Lichenihabitans psoromatis: one gene and its partner. The protein of the gene in region 1 interacts with the protein of each later gene in a pairwise test. Links are inferred from orthologs where the notes say so. Each region holds a gene or a part of one and is shown on either strand. Other genes may lie near its edges. The genes, in order: parE and EY713_RS09170.

Region 1 (6,384 bases):
GAGAGGGCCGCGTCGATCTCCAGCGCGCTTGCGGCGCGCGATCGTGCAACTGCGTCGCCCATCTGCTCATGCAAGAACAGCCGAAACGCGTCGATCCGTGCCGCCTCGATGGTGATGCCGGCCGCCATGGCATGGCCGCCGCCCTTGATCAGCAAGCCGGTCTCAACCGCAGCCCGCACGATACGCCCGAGATCCACGCCCGGAATCGACCGTCCAGACCCGGTGCCGACCAACCCATCGAGGCTGATCGCGAAGGCGGGCCGCTCATAGCGTTCGCGCAAACGCGACGCGACGAGGCCGACAACCCCGGGATGCCAACCCGCACCGCTGGTGACGAGCGCCGCATAGGCCGGTGCGTCCGTCGTTTCGGCGACCGCGAAGGCTGCGGCCTCGGCTTCTTCGCTGGCGCTCGCTTCGATAGAGCGGCGCTCGCGATTGAGTTGGTCAAGCTGTTCGGCGATGCGCCGCGCGTCGAGTGGATCGCGCGTCAGCAGCAGCCGCGCTCCGAGCGCCGCGTCTCCGATCCGGCCACCCGCATTGATTCGCGGCCCTACCAGAAAGCCGAGATGAAATGCCGTCGGCGGACCCTCGGTCCCGGCGATGTCGAATAGAGCCGCAAGCCCAGGCCGGGCGCGTAGACGCATCACCGCGAGGCCCTTCGCCACGAAGGCGCGGTTGAGCCCGGCCAGCGGCACGACATCGGCCACCGTCGCCAAGGCGACGAGGTCGAGCGCCGCCAGCAGATCCGGCATCGGCTTGCCGGCCCAGAACCCCCTCGCCCTCAGGTCGCGATGCAGCGCGACCAGCACCATGAAGACGACGCCAGCCGCGCAGAGGTGACCAAGGCCCGAGAGATCGTCCTGCCGATTGGGGTTCACGATCGCTTGAGCCGGCGGAAGATCCAGCGGCGCCTGATGATGATCGATCACCACGCAATCGAGGCCGAGACGACGGGCTTCTTCGAGCGGTTCGGTGCTGGTCGTCCCGCAATCGACGGTCACCAGCAGATCCGCCCCCGCGCGCTTCAGCGCCTGAATGGCCGGGATGTTCGGCCCGTAGCCTTCCAAGATACGGTCGGGAATGTGGATCGCCGGTCGCAGTCCGGCGGCCGTCAGATAGTCGGACAGGAGAGCTGCCGAACAGGCGCCGTCGACATCGTAGTCGCCAAAGATAGCGACCGCCTCCCCAGAAACGACGGCTCCGGCGAGCCGCTCGACCGCTGCTTCCATGCCGCTCAGGCCGTTCGGGTCGGGCATCGCGTCGCGCAGGCTGGGCGCCAGAAAGCCCGGTGCAGAGACCGCCGTCTGGCCGCGTGCCGCAACAACGCGGGAGAGCAGATCGGAGAGGCCCAGCGTCTGCCGAATCGCATCGGCCTGCACGGCTTCGGCGACCGCAAGCCGATCGCGCCAGGCACGGCCGAGCATCGAGTGTTCGACTCCGAGAAAAGCGCGGCTCATGGGCGTCCGGTTCGGCGCAACTGGCCCCGCGACTACGAACCGGGCTCGTTGATGGGGAAAACGTTTCCTATTTGTTCGTCGCACGCGTAATCCGTGCGATAAACCACCAAGGAATACTGGGGTCCGACACCTTATGGTCGACAGCGACGATCTTTTCAATTCGGAACCGAGCGTGCAGACGCCGGAGCCTGAGGACAGGCCGGCGCGCGGACGCAAGCGGACCGCGCCGGTCGTCTCGGGGGGCGCGCCGAACCTGTCGACGCCAAGCCTTTCGACACCAAGCCTCTCGACACCGGGAGAGGACGGCTATACCGCCTCCTCGATCGAAGTGCTTGAAGGGCTCGAACCGGTGCGCCGACGCCCCGGCATGTATATCGGCGGCACCGACGCGTCCGGCTTGCATCATCTTTTCGCCGAGGTGATCGACAATGCCATGGATGAGGCGGTCGCGGGACATGCGACCTTCATCGAGATCAGCGTCGAGGCCGATAATTTCGTCAGCGTCACGGATAACGGGCGCGGCATCCCGATCGATCCGCATCCCAAATACCCGAACAAATCGGCCCTCGAAGTCATCATGACGGTGCTGCACGCCGGCGGTAAGTTTGATTCGGGTGCGTATCAGACGTCGGGTGGATTGCACGGCGTCGGCGTTTCGGTCGTCAACGCTTTGTCGGAGCGGCTCGAGGTCGAGGTGGCCCGCGGGCAGACGCTCTATCGTCAGGTGTTCGAACGCGGTCTCGCTCTCGGTCCACTCGAGACCGTCGGCCGCGTGCAGAATCGGCGTGGAACCCGGATCAGGTTTCGGCCCGACGCCATGATCTTCGGCGAAGGCTCCAGTCTGGACCCGGCGCGGCTGCTCCGCATGTCGCGGTCCAAGGCCTATCTGTTTGGTGGTGTCGAAATCCGTTGGCGGTGCGCGCCGGAGCGTATTCCGCCCGGCTCCTCCGTGCCGACCGAGGCGTCCTTCCGCTTTCCCGGCGGCCTGAAGGATTTTCTCGCACGCGAGGTCGATGGCCGGTCCCTCGTGACCGATCAGCCGTTCACCGGCAAAGTCACCAAAGCAGGTGGTCACGGCTCGGTCGAATGGGCCGTGACATGGCTGTCCGACGACGATGGATCCGTCCGATCCTATTGCAACACGATCCCGACGCCGAACGGCGGCACCCATGAGGCGGGGTTGCGATCCGCCCTCCTCCGCGCCCTCAAGGATCACGCCGAGCGGATCGGACAAGCCAAACGTGCCGCTGCGGTGACGGCCGACGATGTGCTGCAAGGCTGCACCGCCATGCTGTCGGTGTTCATCCGCGAGCCGGAGTTCCAGGGCCAGAACAAAGAGCGGCTGCAGACGCTAGAAGCGTCGCGGATCGTCGATGCCGCCGTGCGCGACGCCTGCGATCATTGGCTGGCCGATACGCCCTCGCAGGCGTTGCGGCTGCTCGACTGGAGCATCGACCGGGCTGAAGAGCGGCAGCGCCGCCGCGCCGAAAAAGACACGGCGCGCAAGACCCCGACCCGCAAACTGCGTCTGCCGGGCAAGCTGGCGGATTGCCTGAACAATTCGACCCAGGGCTCCGAGCTTTTCATCGTCGAAGGCGACTCTGCGGGTGGTTCGGCCAAACAGGCGCGCGACCGCGCCTCCCAAGCGGTGCTGCCGCTTCGTGGTAAGATCCTGAATGTCGCCAATGCAACGCGCGACAAACTCGCGGCCAACCAGCAACTCGCCGATTTGGCGCAGGCGCTCGGCTGCGGCACCGGCGCCCAGTATCGGGACGACGAACTGCGTTACGACAAGATCATCATCATGACTGACGCCGATGTCGATGGTGCCCATATTGCATCGTTGCTGATCACGTATTTCTATCGTCAGATGCCGAAATTGATCGATACGGGTCATCTTTATCTCGCGGTGCCCCCGTTGTTTCGACTGACCCAGGGCACCAAGTCGGTCTATGCGCGCGACGATAAACACAAGGACGAGTTAATCCGCAGCAAGCTGAGCGGCAAAGGCAAGATCGAGATCAGCCGCTTCAAGGGCCTTGGCGAAATGCCGATGCGCGATTTGAAGGAAACCACGATGGACCCGAGCAAACGATCGCTCCTCCGTGTCATGATCGCTGAAGACCAGATCGAGGGAACCGCTGGCGCTGTCGAGCGGCTGATGGGCAACAAGCCAGAGGCTCGGTTCGCCTTTATTCAGGCCCGTGCTCCGGCAGCCGGCAACCTCGTGGATATCTGATGGTCGAATCAGAGCGGTTTACAGGCAATACAGGCCCGAAGAAGCCATGCTGCAGCATCTCGCTGTTGACTCGCCGAGATTAATCCTTAAGTGAAACGTTGAAAGTGTAGAACAGTCGCGTGATCTTGGCTGATGAGCGATCAACGCGCGTGCATCCACAAACGTGGTTTGCTTGTGTTCCCTTTATCGCTCTCTCACGCAAGATGAACTAATGAATTTTAACGAACTCGGCCTGAGCGACAAGGTCCTTCAGGCCATCGACGCGGCGGGCTACAAGACCCCAACGCCGATCCAGGCCGAAGCCATTCCACATGCGCTCGCCGGCCGCGACGTCCTCGGAATCGCGCAGACCGGCACGGGTAAAACAGCGGCCTTTACGCTGCCCATGCTGTCCCGCCTTGAACAAGGTCGCGCCCGGGCGCGAATGCCACGGACCCTGATCCTGGAGCCTACCCGCGAGCTTGCCGCACAGGTCGAAGAATCTTTCGTGCGCTACGGCATCAACCACAAGATCAATGTGGCGCTGCTCATCGGCGGCGTCTCGTTCAGCGACCAGGAAGCCAAGATCACGCGCGGCGCAGATGTCCTGATCGCAACCCCGGGGCGACTTCTCGACTTTGCCGAACGCGGCAAGCTGCTGCTGACCGGTATCGAAATTCTGGTCATCGACGAAGCCGATCGTATGCTCGACATGGGGTTCATCCCTGATATCGAGCGCATCTGTAAGCTCGTGCCGTTCACGCGCCAGACTTTGTTCTTCTCGGCCACCATGCCGCCGGAGATCACTCGTCTGACCCAGCAATTCTTGCACAACCCGATCCGCATCGAGGTCGCGCGTGCATCCTCGACGACTGAAACGATCACGCAGGGGCTGGTGGCGTCCGCTCCCGGTTCCGCCAAACGCGAGACGTTGCGTCAATTGTTGCGAAAGTCGGCCGGTTTCAAAAATGCGATCATCTTCTCGAATCGCAAACGGGATGTGGCCATCTTGACCAAGTCGCTCGAAAAGCATGGCTTTTCGGTCGGGGCCTTGCATGGTGACATGGATCAGCGCGCCCGGATGTTGTCGCTCGACGCATTCCGAAACGGTGATGTCAGCTTGCTGGTCTGCTCGGATGTCGCGGCCCGCGGCCTCGACATTCCGGATGTGAGCCACGTGTTCAATTTCGACGTGCCGACCCATGCGGAGGATTATGTCCATCGCATCGGGCGGACCGGCCGCGCTGGCAAACTCGGCACCGCTTTGTCGATCGTGACGCGTGCCGATCAGCGCTACATCGACGACATCGAAAAGTTGATCCAGCGCAAGATCGAGTGGGCGGGTGTGACCCCGGACCAGATCACCGACGAAGGCGACGACGAGTCGACCAGCGATCGCCGGCGCGGGCCGTCTCAGGGTGATCGGTCGTCCTCCGGACGTGACGTAAGATCATCGCGTCGATCCTCGACGCGCAATCCCGATCGCAGCGCCTCCGCCGATGTCGCGCCGACCTCTCGCGCCCAGGCCGCGACGGTCCGGTCCGACGCGTCGCCGGCACGGGTCGAAGCTCAGGAACCTCGCGTTCAGGAGCGGCCCGAACGGCTTGAGCGCGCCCCCTCGAGGGATCGTGGCGCGCCGTCCAACAATCGAAACGGCAACAACCGGCCGGCCGAGGCCCAGCGTCCTCGCTCGCCCGCCGAGACGCCGGCACCCCGTCGCCATTATCGCGACCGCGATGAGGAAGATACGCCGGTGATCGGCCTTGGCGATCACGTGCCGTCCTTCCTGTTGCGTCCGGTCCGCATCAAGTAGAAGCGGATGATATGAAACAAAAAAAGCACGGCAGATCCTGCCGCACTTTTTTTGTTGCCGAGCCGGCGACCCTTAGTTCAAGGCCGCCATCGCGTCCGGGGTGGCGGGCGTGATCGCGACACTCTCGCCACAGCCGCAAGCCGAGGTCTGGTTCGGGTTCTCGAACACGAAGCCCGAGGACAGCTTGTCGGTTTTAAAATCCATCCGGGTTCCGAGCAGGAACAGAATGGCTTTCGGATCGATGAGGACGCGGACGCCCTTGTCTTCGATCACTTCATCATGCGGCATGGCCGCGTCGGCAAATTCCATCGTATAGGACATGCCGGCGCAGCCGCCGTTCTTCACGCCGACGCGCAAGCCAAACTGCCCGCCCGATGCGTTAGCCATGATCTCGCGGACCCGATCGGCCGCAGCGTCCGTCAGCGAGACGACCTTGAAACGTGATGCCGAAGCACCCATCCTCGTTCTCCATGATGCCGCGCCCAGCGCGGATCTCTTTGAGCGCAATGTAACGATGAATCGACGCTTTCGCCAGGGAGCATCGCAAGTGGACCGAAGGAACACTTCCCTCCACCTTCGAACACGCTAAAATCACCGTCTGATCCCGACCTCAAGAGGCGTCCGGTCGCGCTGCTCCGCAGTGGGATGAACGGACCGATATGGCGACCTGAATGAAAGAAAGCACCGCAAAATTCGGCATCGGCCAAGTAGTTCGGCATCGAAAATACCCGTTCCGCGGCGTTGTTTACGATGTCGATCCCGTCTTCGCGAATACGGAGGAATGGTGGATGGCGATTCCCGAAGACGTGCGTCCACGCAAGGATCAGCCGTTTTATCACCTGTTCGCCGAGAATACCGAGACCGAGTATGTGGCCTATGTGTCTGAGCAAAACCTC
Region 2 (6,343 bases), 1.6 Mb from region 1 along the record:
TAACATGACGTCCTTCATCGCCTGGGGCAAACAAGGCGCCGAGGCCGTCGCCAAAGCCGGCAACGCGACGTTGTTGTGGCAGAGCGCGAAGGACGACGTGAATACGCAGATTTCGCAGATCCAGCAGTTCATCAACCAAAAGGTCGATGCGATCGTCATCGTTCCGGTGAACTCCTCCACGCTCGGTCCGCAGATCGATCAGGCCGTCAAGGCCGGCATTCCGGTCTTCGCCACCAATGCCAGCATTTCGGGTCCGGCCGCCAAGCAGCTCGTCGCCTATCTCGGGCCGGACGATGTCGCAGCCGGCGAACAGGAGGCTCAGGCGGTCGTCGACGCGCTCAAGGGCAAGGGCAATGTCGTGGTGCTGCAGGGCCCCATCGGCCAATCCGGCGCGACGGACCGCACAACCGGCGTGCAGAACATCCTGGCCAAGAACACCGGCATCAAGGTCCTGGCGATGCAGACCGCCAACTGGGACCGGACGCAGGGTTATAAGCTGATGCAGGATTGGCTCTCGCGCTATGGCCAGGACATCAATGGCGTGATCTCCGAAAACGACGATATGGCGATCGGTGCCGTGCAAGCCCTCAAGGAAAAGGGCATGAACGGGAAGATTCCCGTTTCCGGCGTCGACGGCATCAAGGATGGCCTCCGCGCCCTCCGTTCGGGCGACATGGTCCAGACCAATCTGCAAAATGGCGCGCTCGAACTCGGCGAAGCCATGCAGGTCGCGATCGACTACCTGAATGGCAAGAAGCCGCCGGCCCTCATGATGCTGAAAATGCCCGGCATCACCAAGGCTTCGGTGGATAAGTATTACGACCAGTTGTTCGACCATTCCGACAAGTTCATCGAAGGCTTGCCGGAGCTGGTGAAGCAGAACCTCGCCTCGGGCGACTATGCCAACCAGTAAACACTAGCCTAGCCGGGGGCGCATTCTGTGTCCCCGGTGCCGACCTGAACTGGAGCTAGCCTTGCCGACGAGCGCGGCGGACCCTCTCACCTCCGACCCGGCCCGTGGCGCACGCGCGATCGAGAACCGGCGCAAGCTGATGCTCGAGCAGATCATCCGCTCGGGCTCGGCGCAGGTCGACGAATTGGCGTCCCGCTTCGGCGTCAGCCGCATGACCATCCATCGCGACCTCGATGCCCTGGCCGAACAAGGCATGGTTCGCAAACAGCACGGCGGCGTGACGCTGCACGAGTCGAGTTCGGTCGAGAGTAGTTTCGGCTATCGCTCGCATCTCGCCGAGCGGCAGAAGACCGCCATCGCTCGCGCGGCGGCCGCGCTGGTCCATCCCGGTCAGACGTTGTTGCTCGACGAATCGACCACCACCCTGATGATCGCGCCGCATTTGTCCCGCCTGACGCCCTTGACGGTGATCACCAACGGCCTCGCCATGATCGACCGGCTGAAGGAAGCGCATGGCATCAAGCTGATCGCGCTCGGCGGAACCCATAATGCGCGGCTGAACGCGTTTTTCGGGCTCACCTGCGAGACCGTCATCGCGACGCTGCGCGCCAACACGGTTTTCATGTCGACCTCCGCCGTTTTTGGCGGCGTCGTCTTTCATCAGGACGATGAGGTGTTGAAGATCAAACGCGCCTTGATGAGCGTCGCCGACCGTAGGGTCCTGATCGTCGATAGCAGCAAGTTCGGCGTCACGGCTCTGAACCGGCTGATCGGTCTCGACGCCTTCGACGACGTCATCACCGACGATGGACTGCCGGAGGCCGAGCGACAACGCCTTCGCGACCAGAAGGTCAACCTGACCGTCGTGCCGTGCTGATCACCCGCGCCTGACATCTCCACCACGTCACCGAACCAGAAAGGAAACTTCGTGTCCGACGACTTCACCTTCGACAAGGCCTTTTCGCTGACCGGCAAGACCGCGGTCGTGACCGGCGGCGCGAGCGGCATCGGTCTCGCGATCGCGACTCTGTTTGCCGAACGCGGCGCGCGGCTGGCCCTCATCGACCGTGACCCAAAGGTCGCCGCCGCCGCCGCCGCGCTCGTAGGACACGGTCATCTTGGGATCGAGGCGGATGTCGCGGAGGATGGCGCGCCCAAGCAGAGCATCGATCGGATCGCGGCGGAGTTCGGCCGCATCGATATCCTCGTCAACAATGCCGGAGTCGCGCGCCTTGCGCCTGCCGAGGAGGCGACCCGCGCCGATTGGGATCTCACGATGCAGATCAATCTGACGGCGCCCTTCCTGTTTTCGCAGGCGGCGGGCCTGCACATGCTGAAGCAGGGCTCCGGCCGCATCATCAATCTGGCGTCACAGGCCGCCTCGGTGGCGCTGCAATCCCATGTGGCCTACTGCACCAGCAAGGCCGCGATCGTCGGCATGACCAAAGTGCTGGCCTTGGAATGGGGCCCGAAGGGCATCACGGTCAACGCCATCAGCCCGACCGTCGTCGAGACCGAACTCGGGCGCAAGGCTTGGGCCGGTGACATCGGCGAGGCCATGAAGAAGCTCATTCCGTCTCGCCGCTTCGCCCAACCGGAAGAGATCGCGCTTGCGGCGTTTTATCTCGCGACCCCGGCCGCCGCGATGATCAATGGCGCCGATCTCGCCATCGACGGCGGCTACACCATCCAATGACAACGAGGACCTCAGCATGAACCGGATCATCAACGATCCCGATAACGTCGTCGAGGATGCGCTCGTCGGCCTCACGGCAGCGCATGCGGATCTTCTCGCCCGCACCAGCCATAACCGGGTCATCCGCGCCGTCGCGGTCCCGCAGCAGGGCCGCGTCGGCATTGTGACGGGCGGCGGATCGGGCCACGAGCCCGCTTTCGTCGGCTTCGTCGGCCCGGGGCTCGTCGATGCCGTCGCGATCGGCGAGGTTTTCGCATCCCCGACCGCCCGCGCCTTCGAGGCTGCCTTCAAGGCGGCGGATGGCGGGCGCGGCGTCGCTTGCCTCTATGGCAATTACGCCGGCGACAACATGAACGTCAAAATGGCGGTACGGCTGGCCGAACGCGAGGGGCTGACCGTCAAGACCGTCGTGGCCAATGACGACGCGGCCTCGGCCCCGGTGGACCAGCGATCAAAGCGGCGCGGCGTGGCCGGCGAGGTGTTCATGTGGAAAGCGGCGGCGGCGCTGGCCGCTGAGGGCGCCGATCTCGACGCCGTGATCGCGGTCGCCCAGAAGGCGATCGACAACACCCGCAGCGTCGGCATCGGCCTGTCGGCGTGCACGATCCCGGCCGCTGGCAAGCCGAATTTCATCATCAAGGACGGCGAAATGGAGGTCGGTATCGGCCATCATGGCGAGCCGGGCATCGCGGTGATGCCGACCAAGCCCGCCAAGGATATGGCGGCCCTGATGCTCGACACCATCGTGCCGGACCTACCGTTCGAGCGCGGCGACGAGGTTGCGGTGCTGGTCTCGGGCCTCGGCGCGACGCCCGTCATGGAGCTCTACATCCTCTATGGGCACGTCGTCGAAATCCTGGCGAGCCATGGGATCACGATCCGGCATCGCTTCATCGGCAATTACTTCACCTCGCTCGAGATGATGGGCGCCTCGATCACCGTGACGCGGCTCGATGCGGAACTCGACCGCCTGATCGCCGCCCCGGCGCATTCGATCGGCTTGACCGTGACAGGAGCTCAATAATGGCCGACAGCGTCGATCTCAAAGCCGCCGGACCCATCCTCGACGATATGGTCACGGCCATTGTGGCCCATGCGGCCTATCTCAGCGAACTCGATGGGGCGACCGGCGACGGGGACCATGGCGTCAACATGAGCAAGGGTTTCCGCATGACGGGCCAGAAGCTCGCGGCATCGCCGCAGAGCCTCGGCGATGGCTTCGCGACCTTGGCCGAAACGTTGCTGGACGAGATCGGTGGATCGATGGGGCCGCTCTACGGCAGCTTCTTCCTCGACATGTCGACCTTCCTGAAGGGCAAGACGAGCCTCGACCGGGACGACTTCGGGCGAATGCTGCACAAGGGCATCGCGGCCGTGACCGATCTCGGCGAAGCCAAACCGGGCGACAAATCGCTGGTGGACGTGCTCGCCCCGGCTTCGGCCGCGTTCGATGCGGCGGCGGCGCGCGGCGAGACCTTCGCGGCTTGCCTCACGGCGCTCGAGACGGCCGCCGATGCGGGCTTTGAATCGACCCGCGACATGGTGGCGAAGATCGGCCGGGCCAGCCGCCTCGGCGAACGGTCGCGCGGCTTCCACGATGCGGGCGCGGCCTCCTGCCGGCTGCTGCTGCGTGCCTTGGCCGAGGGGCTGAAGCAACGATTGTAAACGACGCGTCGTCCGCGATGTTGTTTGTCGTGCCGATCGACGCGCGGCGGGAACTCGCGACGGGGCATGGTCATTCGGTTGTGGCTCAGGCACAGCTATAAGCCTCCAGCCCAACCGAGGACCTCTCCATGACTCATCCCCTTCCGCGACGGTTTCCGATTGGGGCGGAACTCGTGCCGGATGGCGTGTCGTTCCGGGTCTGGGCGCCATCGCACCAGCGTGTGTCGGTGGTGCTCGATGGTGGCGAGCATCCGCTCGCGGCCGACCAGGACGGCTACTTTGCCGGAACGCTCGCGGGCCTCGCGGCTGGCGCGCGCTACCGGTTCCGGCTCGACGATGATGCCATGCTATATCCCGATCCCGCCTCGCGCTTTCAGCCTGAGCGCCCGACGGGACCCTCGCAGGTCATCGATCCCGCAGCTTTCGGCTGGACCGATCAGGCGTGGACCGGCCTGACCATCAATGGTCAGGTGCTGTACGAAATGCATATCGGCACCTTCACGCCAGAGGGAACCTGGGCCGCCGCCGCCAAGAAGCTGCCGTTCCTCAAGGATGTCGGCATCACGGTCGTCAACATGATGCCGGTCAACGACTTTCAGGGCCGCTTCGGTTGGGGCTACGACGGCGTCGACCTGTTCGCGCCGACCCGTCTATACGGCGAGCCCGACGACCTCAGAGCGTTTGTCGACGCGGCGCACAGCATCGGCCTCGGCGTGATCCTCGACGTCGTCTACAACCACATCGGACCCGACGGGAATTTCCTCAACACCTTTGCCAAGGACTACTTCACGGATCGGCATAAGACTGATTGGGGCGAAGCGCTGAATTACGACGGACCCAACGCCCATGGCATGCGCGATCTCACGATCAGCAACGCGGCCTATTGGATCGCCGAATATCATTTCGACGGTCTTCGCCTCGACGCGACACAGAACATCTACGACGATTCCGCCGATCACGTCGTCGCGGCGCTGGGTCGAGCGGCCCGGTCCGCGGCCGGATCACGATCGATCATCATCGTGGCCGAGAACGAGCCGCAGAACACCGATCTTGTTCGTCCCGCCGAGGCGGGCGGCTTCGGGCTCGACGCGGTGTGGAACGACGATCTGCATCATTCGGCGATGGTGGCGGCCACGGGACGGAGCGAATTCTACTATAAGGATTACGAGGGCAGTCCGCAGGAGCTGATCTCGGCCGCCAAATACGGTTATCTGTTCCAAGGCCAGATCTACGGCGCCTCCGGGGAGGCGCGGGGCACCCCGGCGCTCGACCTCAACCCCGACGCCTTCGTGACCTTCACGCAGAACCACGACCAGGTCGCCAATTCGGCTCGTGGTTTGCGTCTGCATCAGGTGACGAGCCCGGCCACGGCCCGCGCCATCACGGCTTTTTCGATCCTGATGCCCGGCACGCCGATGCTATTTCAAGGGCAGGAATTCTGGGCCTCGGCGCCGTTTCGCTATTTTGCCGATCACCATCCCGACCTCGCCAAATTGGTGCGGGCCGGACGGCATCAGTATCTGGCGCAGTTTCCAAGCCTCGCGACGCCGGCCAGTCAGGCCCAATTGCCCGATCCAGAATCGCTGAAGACCTTCGAGATCTGCAAGCTCGATTGGAGCGAGGTGGAGCGCAATGCCGAAATTCTCGACATGCACCGCGACCTGTTGCGGCTGCGGCGCGACGACCGGGCCTTCAACTCGCATCACCGCCCGGCGGCCGATGGCGCCGTTCTGGCCCCCCATGCTTTTCTGGTGCGTTTTTTGGAGCGGGACGGAGACGACCGGCTGATGATCGTCAATCTCGGCCGCGACCTCAACCGGCCGGGCTTTTCGGAACCGCTCGTGGCACCTCCGCGCGGCAAGGCCTGGGCGGTCCAGTGGTCGAGCGAAGACCCTGCTTATGGAGGGACAGGCACCCCTGACGTCGAGACCGCGAAAGGCTGGCATATTCCCGGCCAGTGCGCGATCGTGATGCGGCCCGTCGATCCGAAGGCAGCTTCGAGCATGCCGATCGACCCGCCGAGTTCTCCGGATGACCGGACCGGCAAGGCCGCGCCGCAGACCTGAGGT

What was found.
Region 2: the proteins of parE (region 1) and EY713_RS09170 interact in binary tests that used the Escherichia coli proteins (3 or more experiments, as listed by UniProt). The link is inferred for Lichenihabitans psoromatis from one-to-one orthologs.

The regions. Positions count from the first base shown.
Region 1 is NZ_CP036515.1:3,606,779-3,613,162, forward strand. Bases 1,151-4,143 are described here. They hold parE (DNA topoisomerase IV subunit B), read left to right. Parts: upstream 1,151-1,590; coding sequence 1,591-3,696; downstream 3,697-4,143. Other genes in these bases: recJ (single-stranded-DNA-specific exonuclease RecJ), read right to left, coding at 1,151-1,457; EY713_RS16885 (DEAD/DEAH box helicase), read left to right, coding at 3,908-4,143. Outside these bases: more of recJ, read right to left, coding at 1-1,150; more of EY713_RS16885, read left to right, coding at 4,144-5,488; EY713_RS16890 (HesB/IscA family protein), read right to left, coding at 5,561-5,947; heat shock protein HspQ, read left to right, coding at 6,160-6,384. UniProt on the Escherichia coli protein: Topoisomerase IV is essential for chromosome segregation; it is the principal protein responsible for decatenating newly replicated chromosomes. It relaxes supercoiled DNA.
Region 2 is NZ_CP036515.1:1,978,355-1,984,697, reverse strand. Bases 1,678-4,629 are described here. They hold EY713_RS09170 (dihydroxyacetone kinase subunit DhaK), read left to right. Parts: upstream 1,678-2,625; coding sequence 2,626-3,633; downstream 3,634-4,629. Other genes in these bases: treZ (malto-oligosyltrehalose trehalohydrolase), read left to right, coding at 4,403-4,629; dhaL (dihydroxyacetone kinase subunit DhaL), read left to right, coding at 3,633-4,274; EY713_RS09175 (SDR family oxidoreductase), read left to right, coding at 1,842-2,609; EY713_RS09180 (DeoR/GlpR family DNA-binding transcription regulator), read left to right, coding at 1,678-1,790. Also shown: EY713_RS09185 (substrate-binding domain-containing protein), read left to right, coding at 1-913; more of EY713_RS09180, read left to right, coding at 975-1,677; more of treZ, read left to right, coding at 4,630-6,340. UniProt on the Escherichia coli protein: Dihydroxyacetone binding subunit of the dihydroxyacetone kinase, which is responsible for the phosphoenolpyruvate (PEP)-dependent phosphorylation of dihydroxyacetone via a phosphoryl group transfer from DhaL-ATP.